DNA from 3 places in the Lysinibacillus irui genome. Region 1 is predicted to be linked to each of the others. Evidence: riboswitches for the same ligand, from Rfam matches in the RefSeq annotation. Region 1 holds a riboswitch; each other region holds the start of a gene.

Region 1 (4,689 bases):
CCTTTTCGTTAAGACTAATATTCGATCTGCCAAAAAGAGAGCCTCTTCTATACTATGCGTAACAAATAGAATAGATTTCCGGTACTCTTCCCAGATAGATAAAAGCCATGCCTGCATTTCCAATCTCGTAAATTCGTCTAGCGCCGAAAAGGGTTCATCTAAGCATAAAATGGGCTTATCACTAACTAAGGCACGTATGAAGGAGACTCGCTGTTGCATGCCGCCTGACAGTTCATTTGGATAGGCATCGATAAAGGACCCAAGACCAACCTTTTCTAGCCATTCCTTGGCACGTTCGACGTTTGGTTTACGCTGTAATTCCTCCACGATGGTAACGTTCTCTAAGATGGTACGCCAAGGCAATAGACAAGGCTGCTGGGGCATATAGCCAATCGTCCCTCTCTTTTGCTGTAAATCCTCTCCATTTAATAAAATGGCCCCATGATCGATTGAAGAGACACCACCTATTAATTGAAACAACGTACTTTTACCACTTCCTGAAGGACCCACAATAGCTACAAACTCGCCATCCTTAACCTCAAAGGACAGATCTTCAAGGACTTGCAGGGCATCAAAGGATTTACTGATGTTTTGAATGCTGAGCATGGTTGCCTCTCCCCTTCACCATGATTTTTTCTATAAATCGTATACTGCTAAACAACAGTAAGCTTAACAAAACAATGGCAAAAATCGCGACAAATACACGATCCGTGCGAAAGGAGGATTGAGCTAAGGTCATATATACGCCAATACCCTTTTTCGCACCAAGCCACTCTGCAATGACAGCACCCATGACACTGTATGTAGCAGCGATTTTAACGCCTGAAAATATAGCAGGATATGCATGCGGCCATTCCAATTTCCAAAAAGTTTGCGAAGTTGTCGCACCAATCATCGCAAAATAGTGCTTTAATTCAGGTGAAGTTTGACGAAATCCGTCCATGGCCGCAATGACTATCGGGAAAAAGCACACAAGGCAAATAATAATGAGCTTTGGTAATAAGCCAAAGCCAAACCATATTATGAGCAGCGGTGCTAAGACAAGTATTGGGATATTTTGCGACATGATCAAAATCGGATAAAACAACTCCCGAATAAACAAAAATCGATGCAACACAATAGCTACCGTTAATCCACAACCAATACCAATAGCAAGACCTAATATGGCCAATTGCACCGTAGCCAAAGCATGTGGTAAAAAGGTTGGATACGATTGAAAGCCTTCCATCAGAATACGACTTGGTGCAGGTAGAAGCCAATGGGGAACTTCAGCCACATGCACGACTAGTTCCCAGATGAATAAGAGGAAGGCGATAAAGATGATCGTCCTTCCCTTTTGAAACGCTTGTTTCATTACTGATATTTCTCCGTTAATGTATCCATGGTAATACCAGTTGGCTGATAGAGTATTTTCACTTGTGTAATCACATTAATAGCACCAAGCTCTATCATCTTGTCATTCATTTTCTCAATAAGTTGAAGCAATGTTGACAGCTCACCTTCCATCGTCGTTTCTAGCGGATGTACTTCATATTTCACACCAGATGCATCAATCACAGCAATGGCTGCATCCACATAAGGAATGACATCCTCATATTTCTCTGTTTTCGGGATAATTTGGACACTGATTAATGAATTTGCCATTTATTTGGCCTCCTTTTTAGGTAAGAAATCATTCGTAAAGGCTTGCTTTGCATCAAACTCGCCCTCTAATACCTTGTTGCTAGACATCCAATTAGCATAGTTTTCCCATACAGAAAGCTTTTGCTCTCCCCATTGCTTCGCATCGTCCTGATATTTATCAGCTAACCATTCTTGACTTTTATGCACTAATTCTTTATCTAAGTCAGGTGCCGCTTCTAGTAAAATATCTGCAGCCTCACTCGGATGCTCGATTGCGTATTCATAACCTTTAGAAGCAGCTGCAACAAAGGCTTTTACAACATCAGGATTGTCCTTTATCATTTTTTCATTAGTAGCCAAAACAGGCGTATAATAATCCAACTGATCACTATAATCCGTTAAATACAACATATTAATCTTTTCCCCACGAAGCTCTGCCTCAATACCTGTCCATGCATAATAAATCCACGCAAAATCAATATCTTTTTCCATCATCGTGAAGAAATCTAAATCACCTGCATTGACAATATCTAATTGATTAATATCGGCATTTTCTGTTTGCATTAACGATTGGAGTACCGCTTGCTCTAGTGGGGCTCCCCAACCGCCATAAGTTTTACCTTCGAAATCCTTTGGTGAGGTAATCCCTTTAGAAGCAATCGAAGCAAAGCCCGATGTATTATGCTGAATGATGGCGGCAATCGAAACAAGTGGTACATCCTGGACACGTGCCTGTGTGATGCCTTCCTGATAGCTTACCCCAAATTCTGCCTTACCAGAAGCTACAAGCTGATCTGCTCCCGCTTCCCCTGGCATCATAATATCAACATCTAAGCCTTGTTCCTCAAAATAACCAAGCTTTTTCGCGACATACAGCCCTGTATGATTTGTATTCGGAGTCCAATCCAGTACTACTGACACCTTTTTTAGCTTATCAGTTGCCTGCTTGTCCTCCTTGTCACTACAGCCCACTAATGTTACAAGTGCAGCCAATAGAATAAATAACCATTTTTTCATGCTAGGTCCTCCCAGTTTGTAATATGAAAGTGTTCATAAAGGAATGCGTGTCACCAGAAAGAAAGCGTAAATACGATGGGCAAGAGGTGTTTGAAAATATAAAAAAACGCCTAGGATTCCTCCCAGACGTAAATTGCAATCAATCTTCAAAACTTTGCTTTTTTGAATAGATGTTCCCTACGCTGGTACGAGCCAAATCAGGTTCAAAGGGTCAGCGTCTATCGGACACAATCTCAGCTAGCAACTACTAGCCCCCCTACATTCTTTCGCTATGAACTTTTCGTTGATTATTATACCCATAGTTACTCTTAAAAGACAAGGTACTAATTTGGTTTAACCGTTTTACACCAAAAAAAGCCCAGCTCACAAAAGAGACTGGGCGTTAAAAAAGCTTGGTTATTGTTCCTTTTGGGTCGTTAGAACATGGGAAATAGCCCCATCTGTTGCGATATCCACTTTAAACGATCCATTGGAATGGCGATCAGCACGAGTCAATGCTTGGACATCTAACACCTCTTGCACACCTTTTTCTGTTTCAATAACAATTTGCTCCTCATCTGTTGCTTGAATAACGGCCACAATGCGGTGCGGATTTGCTTTTAATTCTGTTAATACTTTTAGACCACGTTTTGCACGACTGGCTACTTCAACCTCTGCGACATTCATTTTCTTAACAGCCCCACGCTGTGTCACAATGACAACATATTGCGTTTGATCAGGTTGTAGCACATTCACACCGACTAAGGCTTCCCCATCTTTTAGCGTAATGCCCTTTACTCCGCCTGTTTTTACACCTGTTACTGGTAATTCCTCCATTGGGAAACGAATTGAATAAGCCGTATCTGTTGTTAACATCAATTCCACGTCATCCGTCACAAACGCTGCATAGATCATGGCATCGCCAGCCTTCACATTCATCGTTTTAATTGGTTTTGAATAACGTGTCACCGCGTAATCGGCAAGTGGAGAGCGTTTAATTTGACCATCCTTTGTCGCAGTGAAGATGTACGTATTTGGTTGATCAAATGTTTCAAAGCCATATACAGCGATAATTGACTCATCTTCACCCGTTGGCACGATACTTGAAATATGCTGACCAAGATCCTTCCAGCGAATATCTGGCAGCTCATGAACAGGCTGATAAATATAATTGCCTCGATTTGTAAATAGGAGTAAATGGTGCTGTGTATTTAAGGTTGCTTCATACAATAAGTAATCCGAATCCTTCATCGCAAAATCCTGACCATTTGAGGCGGCATGTGAACGTGTCGAAGTACGTTTAATATAGCCATCCTTCGTTACGGTTACGACAACCTCTTCACTTGGTACAAGAACATCTAAGGTAATTTTAATCTCTTCAATTTCTTGCTCAATTCTTGAGCGACGAGGCTCTGTAAAGCGTTTCTTAATATCAAGCAATTCTTGTTTAATGACACGTACAAGCTTTGCCTCACTTTGTAAAATCCCCTCTAGCTTAGCAATCAACCTATTTAGCTCGTCCTGTTCTTGTCGAAGCTCTGTAATGTCTGTATTGGTTAAACGGTATAATTGCAAGCTGACAATCGCCTCTGCCTGTACCTCTGTAAAATCAAACTTCGCCTGTAAATTAAGCTTGGCATCCTTTTTATCATTAGAAGAACGGATTGTTGCAATCACTTCATCTAAAATGGAAAGGGCTTTAATTAACCCATCCACGATATGGGAACGATCCTTCGCCTTTTGTAAATCGTAAATGGAACGGTTCGTGACTACTTCTTTTTGATGGGCAATATAGGCATCCAATAATAATGGTAAGGTCATCATTGTTGGACGACGATTATGAATGGCAATCATATTAAAATTATATGCTACCTGTAAATCCGTTGTTTTAAATAGGTATTGAAGAATTCCTTGTCCTGGTACATCCTTTTTCAGTTCAATGACAACACGTAAGCCAGTTCTATCAGATTCATCACGAATTTCCGCAATCCCCTCAAGACGTTTATCTACGCGTTGCTCATCAATTTTTTTCACAAGATTCGCCTTATTGACATCGTATGGTAATTCTGT
Region 2 (4,689 bases), 1.5 Mb from region 1:
GGGGAAAACAGTTTTGGTTTAGGGGGCTATTTCAAAACGCCAATTGAAACTTTATTACCTGTAGAAATGGAAATAAAGGGAAAAGAGCAACTACCTTCATTAGGATTAGTCATTGTACTCGATCGTTCTGGCAGTATGTCTGGGTCCAAGCTCGAGCTTGCTAAGGAAGCTGCTGCACGTTCAGTAGAAATGTTGCGCGATGAAGATACATTAGGATTTATCGCCTTTGATGATCGGCCATGGGAGATTATAGAGACAGCGCCTCTGAGTAGTAAAGAAGAAGCAGTAGATACGATTTTATCTGTTACACCAGGTGGCGGAACAGAGATTTATAGTTCACTTGCAAAAGCCTATGAAAATCTTGCAGATCTAAAGCTGCAACGTAAGCATATTATTCTCTTAACAGATGGGCAATCACAGTCAGGGAATTATGAAGATTTAATTGCTGATGGGAAAGAGAACGGTATCACATTATCGACTGTTGCGATTGGTCAAGATGCCGACGCAAACTTACTAGAAGCGCTAAGTGACATGGGCAGTGGTCGTTTCTACGATGTTATTGATGAGCAAACCATTCCTTCTATTTTATCTCGTGAAACAGCTATGATTTCCCGTACCTATATTGAGGATAACCCATTTTATCCAGCAATCTATAATGCGGCAGGTTGGAATACACTGTTTGCTAATGGTGTCCCTCAAATGAATGCATATATTGGGACAACAGCTAAACAAGGAGCTACCGTCATTGCAGAAAGTAAGAAGGAAGATCCTGTGTTAGCACAGTGGCAATACGGTCTAGGTAAAACATTCGCCTTTACATCCGATTCTACCGGAAAATGGACAGGAGATTGGGCAAGATGGCAGGATTGGGGGACATTTTGGCAAACACTTATTTCACAAATGCTTCCTAGTTATAATGATGTTGCCTACGATGTGAGATTGGAAACAGATGGTTCCTTTATGATTACAGATCCTACAAATGAAGCAGCATTTTTAGATATTGTAGCAGTTAATGAAGCAGGTGAAGAGCTAGAAACACAACTTGAAACCATTTCGACCTCTCAAGTTCGAGCTACTGTACAGGCTGAACCAGGATTAATTTTCTTCCGTATAGCTGATGAAAAGCAGGCCATATATCAAGCAGGACTAAGCGTTCCTTATAGTGCTGAATATGAACTACTTCCTGTAAATGAACATTTAGTAGAAGAATTAACCAAACAAACTGGTGGATCTGTCTTAAAGGAACCACAAGAAGTTTTCCGTGACTTTGCAAAAAAAGGAGCGGACCGTCAAAACATTGCCTCATGGCTTCTCCTAGCAGGCATGCTACTATTCTTTATTGATATTACAATAAGGCGTTTTGGCTGGAGCTTCCTCACAAAACCGAAGAAAAAAGAACAGCTCGTTGAGGAAAAACCTGTACAGGCAGAAGACACCAATGTTGCCCAATTATTAAAGGGTATGAAAAAAAGATCGTAATATAGTAGAAGCAGTACAAAACGAAACAGTTTTGTACTGCTTTTTTATATTCTTTGAGGTGAATGAAAAAGTAGTCCTCGATTGAGCGGTGAGGGTGAGTGCACTGCAAAGAAGTGTAACTGCTTATAGAGTTGAGGAAAACGCTCCAAGAAGGGGGATCCTCGCTCGAAAAGTGGGGGAAAGCGCTCCAAGGGGTGTAGTATCCGCTCCAAAAGTAAGGGAAAGCGCTCCAAGGGGTGTAGTATCCGCTCCAAAAGTAAGGGAAAGCGCTCCAAGGAGTGGTGTATCCGCTCGAAAAGTAAGGGAAAGCGCTCCAAGGAGACAGGTCTCCGCTCGAAAGTAAGGAGAAGCGCTCCAAGGAGTGGTGTATCCGCTCGAAAAGTAAGGGAAAGCGCTCTAAGGGGTGGTGTATCCGCTCCAAAAGTAAAGGAAAGCGCTCCAAAAAGTGGTGTATCCGCTCATAAAGTAGGGAAAGCGCTCCAAAGAGACAGGTATCCGCTCCAAAAGCAAATGTCCCCGCTCTAAAAGAACAAACAAAGTTATCATCAGATATAATGGAATTTCTCCATCTAATACTATATAAAAACACAGAACCCGTTCACTCAATAAAGTGAAGAATTAAAGCTCTTTACTAGGACGGTCTTCCGCAAACTGTTAGCAATCACTACGCCTAAAAGAGCACCTATAGTACTGGATGTTAAAAAGGCTGGCATGAAGAATAAGGCAGCTACGGAGGTCCCCATTAGTAACTTTGCATAAGGTACAGCGATCAGTGAAGCAAGAATTCCTGTTCCAATGATTTCGCCAATGCCAGCTAACCACATTTTACTGCTGTATTTATAAGCGAGGGCAGCACATAATGCGCCAATAACACTGCCAGGGATCGCTAATAATGATCCTGTCCCTGTAAGGATTCGAATGATGGCAGTAACAAAGGCAATTAGGACTGTAGGAACTGGTCCTAATAGAATTGCACCTACCACGTTAATTGCATGCTGGATGGGAAAGGCACGTGCAATTCCTGTCGGGATGGAGACAAAGGTAGAGCCTGCTACGGCAATAGCTACTAATAAAGCCATGACCGTTAATTTACGAATTGACATCAAGTTCACTCCTTTTGATAAAGTTTCACTAGGGAAATAAAAAGGCCGCTACCTAAAAACAATAGGAAGCGGCCTCGCGTATACAATGATAATAGCAAGTAGCGCCACTTCCCTCCGCTAGTATGAACTAGATCAGGTTCAAAGGGTCCGTATCTAAACATATACGTCTCAGCCTTTTAAAGACTCCCCTAGTGGTTAATTTTATTTAATTAGTTTACCAACATTAATGTAACATACTGCTAAAAATAGTCAATGATTTTTCAGACTACTTTGTATCTGGATGCATTAAATGAGGTGCTTTTTTCAATGTCCAGATAAGAGCAAGGAAGAAACATGCTAATAATATGATGGAGCCAAAAATATACGGGCTGTTCATATTCCAGTCGAATAATAGACCTGCTAATGCTGGTCCAATCATATTACCAAGACTCATATAAGCATTATTCAAGCCTGCAGCAAATCCCTGTTCTTTCTCTGCAAGCTTTGAGATTAGCGTATTAACAGCTGGTCGAATTAGTGTTGTTGCTGTAGAGAAAATAGTTGCTACAACTAATATAAGGGCAAAGCCAGAAACGAATAATATTAAGAAAATAGCAACGGATGCAATAAATAAATTGACTAATACGACTTTCATTTCACCAAAACGATTAAATAGTGGTGTAATAATAAACATTTGTACAACGACCCCAAAAGCACCACCGACAACTAAAATAATCGCGATATCTACGGGTGTGTAATTAAACTTTTCTGTCACGAATAAGGACAAAGTCGTTTGGAAATTAGCAATGCCGAACGAGAACACGAGCATAATTATGAGCATAACAAAATAAGGCATATGTATGGAACGAGCCATTTGCTTCGCCAGATTGTCTTGCTTTTGTTTCTGCTGAGCAGTGTTTGGTTTGGTAGAAGGTAATAAAAAGTAAGATAAAATAGATGCTACAATGGCAGCAGCTCCAGCTGTGAAAAATGGGAAGTGTAAGCTTACCTTTGCCAAAAAGCCACCAATACCAGGTCCTATCATAAAACCAAGAGACATAGCAGCACCTAACATACCCATTCCTTTCCCACGTTCTTCATAGGTTGTGACGTCGGCTACAAAAGCCATAATAGGAGGTGCAACAAATGCAGAACCAAGACCACCTAAAAAGCGTGCTAGAAAGAGCATCCATACGTCTGTAGCAAGGCCAAAGCCGATTTGTGCAAGACCTGTCACGATAAGACCGAAAATAATTAAATTTTTTCGACCATACTGATCCGAAAGATTCCCAGCAATTGGAGAAAATACGAATTGAGCTAAGGCGAACGTTGCAATAAGCATACCTAGAATTTGTCCTGCTGCACCGAATATTTTTAAGTACTCAGGCATGACAGGAATAATAATCCCAATACTCCCCATTGCGATAAACATGTTAAACATTAAAATATACAAAGCCGCCTTATTGGACTTCTGCTGGGTCATCGAATAAACCCCCTTTTTTTGTAATCAAATATAGTACAGTCTATCATAAAGAATTATCGCTTGGCTATTAGTTAAGATTATTGAAGTGGTTCGATATTTAGAATGGTTTTCCACAAAAGTTTTCTTCTTAGGTTATTTAAGATGACATGTGATGCTATATTTCTAAGTTTTAAATAATAAATTATTCATTTGACAATTGCATGATAGAAGGGGTATGTGAAAATGTGGTCATATACTAAAGTTTCTGTGACAGAAAGAACTGAATTGTTTTTTAACTATAATGAATATGCATGCAGATAAAAACTAGCGAATTGGTGTGTGAACCAATTCGCTAGTTTAAATTATCGTATACTCATTTTAAATTCTAAAAACAATTCATTATATTTTCCTAAATAGTCTGGCCCTAAGTTTTTATAGACCTCTAATGTTTCTCGTTGTTCCTCTGAAGGGTAATAGCGTTCATCAGAAACAACTTCTTCGTCCATTAAGTCCATCGCTGCAATATTAGGCGTAGAATAGCCCACATAATCGGCATTTTGAGCACCAGATTCAGCACTTAGCATAAAATTGATAAAGGCATGGGCACCATCGATATTTTTCGATGTTTTGGGAATAACCATATTATCGAACCATAAATTCGAACCT
Region 3 (4,689 bases), 980 kb from region 1:
TATGCATTGGTAGGGTTAATTCCACCAATCGCTACAATTGGTAATTCAGGATAGAAATTGTGAGCTTGCTGCAAAAAATTTGTACCACATGGTGATTGTGCATCCCGTTTTGAAGTTGTTGCAAAAATCGGACCAATACCTACATAATCTGCTTGATGGATAATGGCTGTTTCTAGTTCGTCCTGGGAATGCACAGAAACACCAAGAATCATATTACCAATTTTTTTACGTGCTATGCTAACATGTAAATCATCTTGTCCGATATGAACACCGTCCGCACCAAGTCGTAATGCAAGTTCGACATCATCATTGACAATAAAAGGAACGTTATATTGTTGACATAGTTTTTGACATTGACGTGCAAATTGTTCATAGGCAAATCCAGTTAATGCATGGGAACCTTTTTCTCGAAATTGAAACATGGTAATTCCAGCTTGCAACGCTCTCTCTAGTACATGAAGGGGATTCTGATGACTAACATTGCTTGTGCCCATAATAAAATAAAGTTGTAAATCCTCACGTTTCATAAATCAACACCTCACAGGAATCCTTATGCAGTTGATAAGCAAAATGATTTGTTGGTCCATAACCATGACCAATAGATAAATCATGTAAAATTGCTAATTGAATAAATTTTTTAGCTTCGATAATTGCCTTATCCATCGCAAAACCTTGACCAAGAAAAGCAGTGATTGCTGCTGAAAATGTGCAACCTGTGCCATGGGTATTGGACGTTTGAATACGTGGAGTTTGCATAGAAAAAGATTTACCGTTTTGAAAAAATACATAATCAATAGCAAAATTTGGATCTGCTAAATGGCCACCTTTAAGAATGACGCAATGTACACCTAATTGAAAAAAACCTTGAGCTACTTCACGTATATCTGAAACATCATGTATTTTTCTCCCTGTCAGAGCCTCTGCTTCAGGGATATTGGGGGTAACGATCGTAGCAAGTGGTAGTAGAGAAGAGCGCATTGCTTCAATAGCTTCTTGCAGTAATAAGCTTTCTCCACCCTTTGCAATCATTACTGGATCAACAATTAGTGGGATGTTTTGATTATGAATCATATGTGCGATAGCTTTAATAATATCAGAGGAATAAAGCATCCCTGTTTTAATTGCAGCAATTGAAAAATCTTCGATTAAAGCTTGAAATTGTTTTTCAACAAAGGAGTGATCAATAGGGAAAACTCCTGACACACCCATTGTATTTTGTGCTGTCAAAGCTGTAATTACTGAAGTACCAAACACCCCTAATTCCTGAAATGTTTTTAAATCAGCCTGTATGCCTGCACCGCCACCACTATCTGAGCCTGCAATCGTCGTTACAATATGCATGAAGCTTCACCATCCTTCGATATGCGATAAAGAGCATTTAGTAAAGCTATTTGGAAATCACCAATATCTGATGTAAACGCTGACGCCAGTACCGCAGCTTTTTTATAGTAAGTTAATGTGTCCGCTAATTGTCTGTATGGATTATGGCCTGCAATATAGGCGGCACCGCAAATAGCACTAAGTAAACAGCCTGTCCCTGTTACCTCGGTCATTTGCATATTCCCGCCATTTATCCATTGGCTATCCACACCATCTGTTATAAAATCTCGTTCTCCTGTTATGATAACAATGCATTGATAATGTTGGGCTAATAAAATCGCCTCTTCTTCTAAAGCAATGGAGCCATTCCCACTATCGACACCTTTTTGTTGCCAGTCAACATTGGCTATTGCTGCTAGTTCCCCAACATTACAACGAATGACCGAAAAATGTACTTCCTCAAGCAAGTATCGTACCGTTTCTTTTCGATAAGTAGTGGCACCAGCACCGACAGGATCTAAAATGACTGGAATTCCAAGTTTATTGGCCATTTTGCCTGCTAACAACATTGATTCTTTAGTTCGATCATTGAGTGTACCGATGTTAATTAACAAGGCTTGAGCGAGTGCTACCATTTCCTCTACCTCATGGCTATCATCAGCCATAACCGGGGAAGCGCCTATTGCTAATAAACCATTTGCTTGGAAATTTGCTACCACATAATTTGTAATACAATGAATCAGTGGTTGCTGTTGACGGATTGTTTGAAATATCATCGTAGTCCTCCTTTATGGATGGACGTAAGCATGCAAAAAAGGCTCTTTTTGTGTAAAAATGCACGAAAAAGAGCCTTTCATCAATAGATGTTTATTGCTCCCTACGTCAGTATTAACTAACAGGTTCAAAGGGTCAGGTTTTACCTTCTCAACTCTTGACGAGTCCCCCTGCAATCTTGCTTTTAGTTGACCAAAATGTACCATACTTTTCAATTGTATTCAATAGCAAGTTTACCAATCGACAAAATGTGACCGATGCCATATAGCAGAGTATGATAGTTGTCATGACTTTTCCAAAATTAAGCGCAAACCATTGAAAATGCTGAAAAAAGAGTTTTATAATGTGTCATAGCAAAAGGGGGCATTTGCCATGAAGAGACAAGATTTAGTTGCACCAGAATGGTATAACATAACAGATGAAATTGAAAAATATGCTCAAGATACAACAAAAAATGCATTAATTATTTACGAGGAAAATAAGGATGTACAATTTATTACATATGCATATTTACTTGACAGGGCAAATCAAGCTGCACACGTATTCACGATGCAAGGTTTATCAAAAGGTGATGTGATTTTAGTGATGGTACCTCGTTCAGTGGAAGCATATATTGTATATATTGCAGCATTGAAAGCTGGATTAACCATTATTCCGAGCTCAGAAATGCTAAGAACTAAAGACATTGAATATCGCATCAAGCATGCAAATGCTAAAGGAATTGTTGCTTACGAGCCTTATATTGATCAATTTGATCAGGTGAACAATTTACAAGGAATGCAACAATTTGTTATAGGGAAGGCCCATGAACCTTGGCAACCACTTTTAGAAAAAATGCGCATTCAACCTACAACTTACATAAGTTCTTCTCCAACAAAAAGTACAGATACTGCATTCTTAGCTTATACAAGTGGTACAACAGGAAACCCAAAAGCAGCTGTACATACTCATAGCTGGGGCTATGCACATTTACGAACAACAGCACCACACTGGTTAGGTGTGCAAGAAGATGATATTGTTTGGGCGACAGCAGCACCAGGTTGGCAAAAATGGATTTGGAGTCCGTTTCTAGCAACATTAGGGAGTGGCGCTACTGCATTTGTATATAAGGGGAAATTTGATGCATCTACCTATCTAAGGTTACTCGAAAAATTTAAAATAAATGTTTTATGTTGCACACCTACAGAATATCGTTTTATGGCAGCACTAGAACATTTACATGAATTCGATTTAACGGCACTTCGTCAAGCTGTATCAGCAGGAGAGCCTTTGAATAGCGAGGTCATTAACGTATTTTCGAAGACTTTCGATTTGCAAGTCCGAGATGGCTACGGTCAGACGGAAAACACATTACTTGTTGGCACAATGGTTGGAATGGAAGCTAGAATTGGTTCTATGGGAAAACCAACTCCTGGCAATAAGGTTGAAATTATAGACGATTTCGGTAACCCTGTTGCTGTTGGAGAAGTTGGCGATATTGCTGTTCATCGCACCACTCCCGCACTGTTTAAAAAATATTTAAATGACCCGGAACGAACAAATTTACAATTCCGTGGAGAGTGGTATATTACAGGTGATCGTGCTTATAAAGATCAAGATGGTTACTTTTGGTTTGAGGGTCGTGGAGATGATGTCATTATATCCTCTGGCTACACAATTGGGCCATTTGAGGTAGAAGATGCTTTGATGAAGCACCCAGCTGTAAAAGAAGCGGCTGTTATTGCGAGCCCAGATAAAGTTCGGGGAAATATTGTTAAAGCTTTTGTTGTACTTCGAAATGCTGAAAATGGTGATGAAGCACTTATTCGAACTCTTCAAGATCATGTGAAACTATTGACAGCACCTTATAAATATCCGCGTGCTATTGAATTTGTGGAAGAGCTACCGAAAACATCCTCGGGGAAAATTCGACGTGTTGAATTAAGACAGCAAGAAGCAAAACAACTACACTAATTATCATTTCCTAGGAAATAATGTCGAAAATCAAAGTTCAAGAATGGCAATGGACTTTGATTTTTTTTGTTTTTTTAGGTAAGGTATTATGAGGAAATAAATAGTATAAATCTTTTTGCATATGATTGCAAAAAAATGAAACAAAAAAGCTAGTCATTCGTATTACGTGTTAAGGAGGCGGAAAGACATGAATGTTAAAAGGTGGGTTGCTTTAGTAGTCGCAGGTGTTCTTTTATTATTTTCATTGGGGATTAACACCATTTTTGCTCTATTTAAAGCAGATTTCCTAGGTAATTTTGATAGTTTAATGGCAGGAAATAATTTAGATGTATATGAAAATGTAATTGAAGGAGATAATTTTGATAAGCGGATCGCTTATTTAAAGGTAGATGGAACAATTCAAGATATCGGCTCAAGTACATTATGGCAACCAGTTGCCTATGATCATCAATTTTTCCTAGAGCAATTGGATAATATTTTGTATGATGATTCAGTACAAGGCATTGTTTTAAGTGTCAATTCACCAGGTGGTGGCGTCAAAGAATCAGCAGATATTTATAAAAAGCTCTTAAAGATTAAAGAAGAACGTCAAATTCCAATTTATGTATCTATGGATTCTATGGCTGCATCAGGTGGATATTA

What was found. A riboswitch is a leader RNA that binds a small molecule or an ion and turns the genes downstream of it on or off. The one in region 1 is predicted to bind thiamine pyrophosphate.
Region 2: linked by a shared signal. The riboswitch ahead of thiW (energy coupling factor transporter S component ThiW) and the one ahead of OU989_RS11555 (ABC transporter substrate-binding protein) in region 1 are both predicted to bind thiamine pyrophosphate.
Region 3: linked by a shared signal. The riboswitch ahead of thiM (hydroxyethylthiazole kinase) and the one ahead of OU989_RS11555 (ABC transporter substrate-binding protein) in region 1 are both predicted to bind thiamine pyrophosphate.

Annotation. Positions count from the first base shown of each region.
Region 1 is NZ_CP113527.1:2,291,612-2,296,300, forward strand. Features, by position in the region: gene OU989_RS11540 (ABC transporter ATP-binding protein) at 1-606, opposite strand, end outside; gene OU989_RS11545 (ABC transporter permease) at 581-1,354, opposite strand; gene OU989_RS11550 (thiamine-binding protein) at 1,354-1,644, opposite strand; gene OU989_RS11555 (ABC transporter substrate-binding protein) at 1,645-2,640, opposite strand; TPP riboswitch at 2,798-2,908, opposite strand; gene parC (DNA topoisomerase IV subunit A) at 3,037-4,689, opposite strand, start outside.
Region 2 is NZ_CP113527.1:781,777-786,465, forward strand. Features, by position in the region: gene OU989_RS03675 (VWA domain-containing protein) at 1-1,479, shown strand, start outside; gene thiW (energy coupling factor transporter S component ThiW) at 2,082-2,582, opposite strand; TPP riboswitch at 2,675-2,782, opposite strand; gene OU989_RS03685 (MFS transporter) at 2,848-4,044, opposite strand; gene OU989_RS03690 (ABC transporter substrate-binding protein) at 4,386-4,689, opposite strand, start outside.
Region 3 is NZ_CP113527.1:3,269,991-3,274,679, reverse strand. Features, by position in the region: gene thiE (thiamine phosphate synthase) at 1-527, opposite strand, end outside; gene thiD (bifunctional hydroxymethylpyrimidine kinase/phosphomethylpyrimidine kinase) at 517-1,341, opposite strand; gene thiM (hydroxyethylthiazole kinase) at 1,329-2,096, opposite strand; TPP riboswitch at 2,178-2,276, opposite strand; gene mbcS (acyl-CoA synthetase MbcS) at 2,467-4,047, shown strand; gene sppA (signal peptide peptidase SppA) at 4,235-4,689, shown strand, end outside.